Regions from separate parts of the Rhodothermus bifroesti genome, predicted to be linked through region 2. Evidence: predicted binding sites of a transcription regulator. Region 2 holds the regulator's gene; the other holds the start of a gene.
What was found. The regulator HrcA, encoded in region 2, represses chaperone genes, less so after heat shock. The targets are predictions, from matches to a motif close to TNTTAGCACTCNCNNNNNGNGAGTGCTAANA.
Positions count from the first base shown of each region.

Region 1: a site for HrcA is predicted at 1,948-1,978, ahead of groES (co-chaperone GroES). Genes of this name have one in related genera too.

Region 1 covers NZ_JAGKTL010000003.1:406,774-410,180, forward strand. The annotation lists gene mutY (A/G-specific adenine glycosylase) at 1-366, shown strand, start outside; gene J8E65_RS08715 (hypothetical protein) at 428-880, shown strand; gene J8E65_RS08720 (hypothetical protein) at 857-1,348, opposite strand; gene J8E65_RS08725 (DUF2085 domain-containing protein) at 1,381-1,833, opposite strand; gene groES (co-chaperone GroES) at 2,044-2,343, shown strand; gene groL (chaperonin GroEL) at 2,425-3,407, shown strand, end outside.
Region 2 covers NZ_JAGKTL010000003.1:179,887-183,293, forward strand. The annotation lists gene J8E65_RS07685 (hypothetical protein) at 111-995, shown strand; gene hrcA (heat-inducible transcriptional repressor HrcA) at 1,069-2,184, shown strand; gene J8E65_RS07695 (nucleotide exchange factor GrpE) at 2,207-2,818, shown strand; gene dnaJ (molecular chaperone DnaJ) at 2,828-3,407, shown strand, end outside.

The DNA of each region.
Region 1 (3,407 bases), 230 kb from region 2:
CAATTGCTGATCCAGCGTCGTAAAGAAGACGGACTTTTGGGGGGGCTCTGGGAGTTCCCAGGTGGAAAGCGCCAGCAAGACGAACCGCTCCAAGAGACTTGCCGACGTGAGCTCTATGAGGAGCTGGGGGTGCAGGTAGAAATCACAGGTCCACTGGCTACTGTGCGCCATGCCTATACGCACTTCCGGGTGACGCTACATGCCTTCTGGTGTCGCTTGCTTGAAGGAACCCCTGTCTCACGAGAAGGGCTGCAGCTACGCTGGGTGACGATAGAAGAGCTGGATCAGTACGCCTTTCCGCGTGCCAACCGAAAACTTATTGCTCTGCTCAAACAGCAACGGATGCAACCTGATCTGTTTGAGTGAAACCGTGCAACAAAGTCTCCTGATTTTCGGTAAGCCAGCAAAACAAAGATGAAGTCGTGCTATGGGTTTTCTGGAGCTTTTACTTTTTTTGTTTGTCCTCTATTGGCTTTTGGGCGGTCGGCGTACCCGGCCTACCATACCAAAGCCTCTCCCCCAGCGCACGCGCGATGCCGAGCTTGAGGAAGCGCTGCGAACGATTCGGGATGTTTTGCGGTCAGAACCTACTGCACCGGCTCCGCAACCCCAGCCGTCGACCTACACAAACCAAGCTTCAGCATTTCGAAATTTAGAACAAACAGGCCCGGAGTGGCGTGCGCCGGTAGCAGCCGCGCCTGCAGCAGCACTTAAGCCGGAGCGACCAGCAGCACCCGCTACGCCTTCCTTATGGGTACAACGCTTAGCACAGCCGAAGGCCTTACAAGAGGCCTATGTAATGGCTGAATTGCTAAGCGCACCGCGGGCACGTCGGCCCTGGCGCCCCCGTATGGGCTTAGAGCACGTCCGGTTCGGATGAGGGCGTTTCGGAAGCGCCTTTTTTGAAAGTGGCGGCTCCCAAGATGCCTCCGAAAAGCCCCAAAATGCCCCCAATGAGGATCCCTAAGACGATGCCCCAGAAGCCCGAAAGCACTTGAGCAACGCGAAGAGCTATCTCTGCTTGTTGAGGAGACATCTGGTCAAGCTGGCCACTGGCTTCCAGCGTAGCGATTGGGTCGGCAAAAAATCCCCAATGGATTAAAAGTAGGGTTAGCAAACCTGAGATCAAGGCAGCCACTGCTCCGCTTAACAGACCCAGCAAGGCACCTTGCCCACCAGGAAGGGTAAGCTGATGCGTATTGGTGTAGTGCCACACGGTTAGGAGTCCTGCACCAGCATACCCTAGACATGCTAGGCACCCACCTAAAAACGGAATCTTAGCAATCAATGTGCTTGCAACGCCTACGATGGCGCCACCAAGCAAAACCGAGAGGAGCTTGTCCCGCATAAGACATAACCAGGCTTGTGACAGAAAGTTACTCAGCGGAAGATGCGAGAAAGCGGCGTTAGCCGTGTGGCCATAAGAAGCCCCGCGATCCCTCCTAGCCATAGTCCAGTGAACAGACGGCTCAGCGGTGTGCTGGACTGGAGGGAGAAGGCTTCAAGGCTCCAGTCCAGCCCAGCGGGGATCAAGGCCACCAGAAGAAGCCAGCGAGGCTCTTGGGCTGCAGTGCGCAGTCGTGCATGCACCAAAGGAAACAGCATAATCCCTAGGAAAAGCCCGGCGTAGATGCCATAGCAGCGGTGGCAGACGGCCAGTTGCACACCCTCGATCCACAGCGAGCGATCGGGAAGTTGGTGGCATACAGGCGCAAACAGCGCCATCAGCCCTGCGCGCAAAGGTGGCGCAACGAAGGGCGGCAGGGTGGCCAGCACGAGCAGCAGGCCTGTAAGCAGACAGACCAAAAGCCAAAGCCGGTTAAAACGCCGCATCCTACGCACCGTTAGGTTTGGCATAAAGCTAAGCAAGCTGGCAGGTGGATGCCAGAGAGTTTAAAAATTTCTTCATGCCTTGTAGGAACCCCTCACGATGGGCTCGGGTTGAAGTGTTAGCACTCTCAACTGGAGAGTGCTAACACTTCTTAGACGTTTTTTCACATTCCCGTGCAAGCGATCCAATAAAACCTAAACGGAGGAGCGGGTATGACGAAGATTAAACCACTCGGCGATCGCGTGGTGATCAAGCCGGAACCACCGGAAGAGCGTACAGAGAGCGGTCTGTACATTCCGGACACGGCCAAGGAAAAGCCGCAGCGAGGTACAGTGATTGCCGTTGGTCCAGGGCGTGTAGAGAATGGGACGAAGATTGAAATGACCGTTAAGGAAGGGGACAAGGTGCTCTATGGCAAGTATGCCGGCACCGAAATCTCGATCGACGGCGAAGAGTACCTCATTATGCGGGAGACGGACATTTTGGGCATTATTGAGGAGTCGAAGAAGTAAGCGCTGCGGTAAAGGTGGCGCTTTTTTCGTGACGTGTTGTCCGGAAAACCGGTGAGCTGAAACCAACCAGGAGGGAATCCTATGGCTGCGAAGCAGATTACGTTTAATGCGGATGCGCGCATGGCGCTCAAGCGCGGCGTCGACAAACTGGCCGATGCCGTAAAGGTTACGCTGGGTCCGAAGGGGCGCAACGTGATCATTGAGAAGAAGTTTGGTGCGCCGACCGTTACGAAAGATGGGGTAACGGTGGCTAAGGAGATTGAGTTGGAAGATAAACTTGAAAACGTCGGTGCCCAGATGGTCAAAGAGGTCGCCTCGAAGACAAGCGACGTGGCCGGTGATGGTACGACGACGGCGACCGTCTTGGCACAGGCGATCTTGACGGCGGGGTTGAAGAGCGTTACGGCTGGGTCTAACCCAATGGACCTCAAGCGGGGTATTGACAAAGCTGTCGAAGTGGTTGTGGCTGAGCTGCGCAAGATGAGCCAAGAGGTGCAGGACAAGAACCGCATTGCGCAGGTAGCCACGATCTCAGCTAATGGCGACAAAGCGATCGGGCAGTTGATTGCCGATGCGTTTGAAAAAGTCGGCAAGGATGGCGTGATCACGGTCGAAGAGGCCAAAGGCACCGAGACGACGCTTGAGGTCGTCGAAGGGATGCAGTTCGACCGGGGTTACCTGTCGCCTTACTTTGTGACCAACCCCGACACGATGGAGGCCGTCCTGGAGGACGCCTACATTCTGATCCATGACAAGAAGATCTCGGCAATGAAGGACTTGCTGCCGATTCTGGAGAAGGTGGTCCAGACGGGCAAGCCGCTGCTCATCATTGCCGAGGATGTGGAAGGTGAAGCGCTGGCTACGCTGGTTGTCAACAAGCTGCGTGGCGTGCTCAAGGTGGCGGCCGTTAAGGCGCCAGGCTTTGGCGATCGGCGCAAAGCCATGCTGGAAGACATTGCCATCCTGACGGGTGGTACGGTGGTCTCGGAAGAGAAAGGCTATCGCCTGGAGAACGCCACGCTCGACTATCTGGGCCAAGCGGAGCGGATCATTGTGGATAAGGA
Region 2 (3,407 bases):
ACAGTGGCAAAGGCTTGCAAAGGGAAATTACGCTGAAATAACCACTTTTGCATTTTTGGCACTGGGCTTGTCGAAGTTTTAGAAAAGTAAACCTAAAAGTAGGTGGGATCATGCGTTGGCTTTGGATAGGTATCGGCTGCCTTTGGCTGACATTCGGCGTATTGCCGGTCCAAGCTCAGCGGTCGTCAGAAGGCGTGCCGCGTGCACCTTCCAAGGAGCGGGTGCGTGAGGCAAAGCCCCCGCGCAAGGCGTCGCGTCTTCCAGCTGAAGCACCGCGTGTTGGAGCAAAATCTGACAATGTTCCGGGGCAGGTTTGGTCCCGGCCTTACCGTGCCGCTCCCGTTTGGGTAGTGGCACCACCGCCACCATCGCCCAAGTATGTGGTAGCTTTCCATTTCTGGAAGCATCCAGCGCATCGTCACCGGCCTTTTCGGTATCGGCTGCGCCAGTGGTTGTATTGGGATGTGCGCGGTTGGGGACCAGTTCGGCCAGTGTGGCTTGAGGTTGAGGTAGTTTACCGCGCGCGCCTTCGGGCGGTTTATGCTGGATTTGTCGTGGTGGATTTGTGGGTTGAAACGGTGAGGTTTTATGATCGGGGGCGCTATTGGGGGCATGTGATCATGTTTCCACCTGCGCTACAACATCTCGAAGCACGTTTTTATGCGGACGGGCGCATGGTGTTTGAACGCATGGTGTTTCTTGGAGAAGGGCTGGAAGCAGGGCTTTATCTTATGGCAGGTCGTGGGGCGCAATGGGAGATGCCGGAGTTTATCGGGCGTGTGGATCTTGCGCGTGCTCGCGTAGAGGCCCTACCTGGAAGCGATGGCTGGCCGCAAATGACCGGAGCTTGGGTACCTCTGTTGCCGACTGATGGCGCTTGGTATGCTGTAGAAGACCCCAGGTCCTTAGCGCCGCGTGAAGACGTACAGCGCTTTACCGTCGAAGGGCAGCCGGTACAATTGTCACGACGGCTGGTACTAGAGCGTTTGGAATAGGCGAAACCGCATTTGCCGTTATGCGGTTGGAGATACAGGCCTTTGTATCTTGGTCATGTGAGGATGGTAGGCAATGCGCATGGTGCGGATAGGGCATGCGATGCGGCATCGGCAATTATCTCGCCGACCGCTGGCAGATCCCGCTGCCCCGCTGAATGCGCGGGAGCGTGAGATCCTGCGGTTGGTTGTCGAGAGTTTTATTGATACGGCAGGTCCGGTGGGGTCGCGTTTTCTGGCCCGTCGGTATCCTATCGGTCTGAGCCCAGCCTCGATTCGCAACACCATGAGCGATTTAGAGGAAATGGGCTATTTGGACCATCCTTACACTTCAGCCGGTCGCATTCCAACAGACTTGGGCTATCGAACGTTTGTCGATGCCTTAATGGAGGTGCCCAAGCTTACACCAGATGAATGCCGGCTGTTGGAGCGGAGGGTACGTCAAGTGAGCAACGACCCGGAGGAGCTGTGGCGGGAAAGCACGCGGCTTTTAGGGCAGCTTTCCCATCTGCTTGGCGTTGTGCTGACCCCCCGCCTGTCGACTGGGGTACTGGAACGGCTGGAGGTTGTACCACTTTCGTCGACCCGCGCCATGTTTGTGCTCAGCGTGCGCGGCGGCTTGGTGCGTACAATTCTTGCAGAGCTGCCCTCGGAGCTGAGCCGGCGTGACCTAGAACTGGTAGTCGCATTGCTGAATGAGCGCCTGGCTGGTCTGACCTTGGCTACCGTTCGTAATACCTGTGCCCAACGTTTGCAGGATGTAGAAGACCGAACCGGGCTAGTGCAGCTCATGATCGGCGAGGCTCCGACCCTGTTTGCTGAGCCGAGCGAAGGGCGCTTGCGTTTTGGCGGGACCCAGTATATCATGGGGCAACCGGAGTTTCGGCATGCGGAAGAGCTTCGCACCTTGTTCCTATTGTTAGAGGATGAAGAGGCGCTGGTTCAACTGCTGGAAGGTCCCGAGCTTTCGGAAAATGTTGAAATCGGTCGCGCGCAGGTTTCCATTGGCCGCGAGAACCCAGACGAAAAGGTAGAAAAGTTTTCGATCGTTACCGCCCGCTATCGCTTAGGCGATGCGGTGGGAACTATTGGCGTTATCGGGCCTACGCGCATGGACTACCGGCGCGTGATGGCGCTGGTGCAGGAAATGGCCACGCTGCTCAGCCGACCTGCAGACGAGGTGGTCAACTAATCCTGCAAAAAAACATTACGCTATGGAGCCCAAAGACGTGCAATCGCCGCAGACGCATACGGAACCTCCCTTAGAAAGTCAACTTTCAGATACAACTGCACCGGGGAATCTAAGCGAGGAGACCAGTGCCTTAACGGCGCGTATTCAACAATTAGAGGCAGAGCTTGCCCAGCTACAGGACAAGTTTCTGCGCACGGCAGCCGAATTACAGAACTATCGCCGGCGCGTTGAGCAAGAAAAACAACAGTTGTTGGAACTGGGCAAAGCTGCTGCATTGCGACCACTGCTAGATGTGCTCGACGACTTGGAACGCTCGTTAGCAGCTGCACAGCAAACCGAAGGTCAAGATGTCGAGACGGTTTTGCGGCAGCTTCGCGAGGGCGTTTCCCTGGTCTATCGCAAGTTTCTGGATGAACTGGCCCGTTTAGGGGTGCAGCCCATTGAGGCCACAGGCAAGCCGTTTGATCCTATCCTACACGAAGCGTTGCTGCAGCAGCCTGCCCCTGAAGGGGCGGTGCCAGGAACCGTGCTTGAGGAAATTCAAAAAGGGTATCTTCTAGGTGAGCGCGTGCTGCGCCACAGCCGTGTGGTGGTGGCTGCGCCGCCGGATGGGAAAGAGCAGCCCGTAAGCTAAAGGGCCTTTATGCGCGATTACTACGAAGTGCTTGGGGTGGACCGCAGTGCCTCACTGGAAGAAATCAAACGGGCTTACCGCAAGCTGGCGCTGCAATACCACCCCGACCGCAACCCCAACAATAAAGAAGCTGAAGCGCGTTTTAAAGAAATTGCAGAAGCCTACGCGGTGCTTTCCGATCCGGAGAAACGGCGGCGTTATGACCGGTATGGTCACGCCGGTCTGCGGGAAGGTGGCACTGCGTCGGGGGCGTCTCCTTTTGAGGATCTGAACGATATTTTTAGTGCCTTTCACGATATTTTTGGCGCCTCGGGTGCTGTCTTTGAAGAGGTCTTTACCGGGCAGCGGCGCGCACGAAGGCGTGAAAGCGGGCGGGCTGGGGGCGATGTGCACGTTAAGGTGGCTCTAACGCTCGAAGAAATCGCCGAAGGCACTGAAAAAGAAATTCCTGTGCGCAAGTACGTCGCCTGCCAAGCCTGTGGTGGAAGCGGCGCTGAAGGGGGCGTTGCAGGGTACACCACGTGCCCTACGTGCCACGGCACTGGTGAACTGCGTCAGGTTTCGCGCTCCATCTTTGGTCAGTTTATCA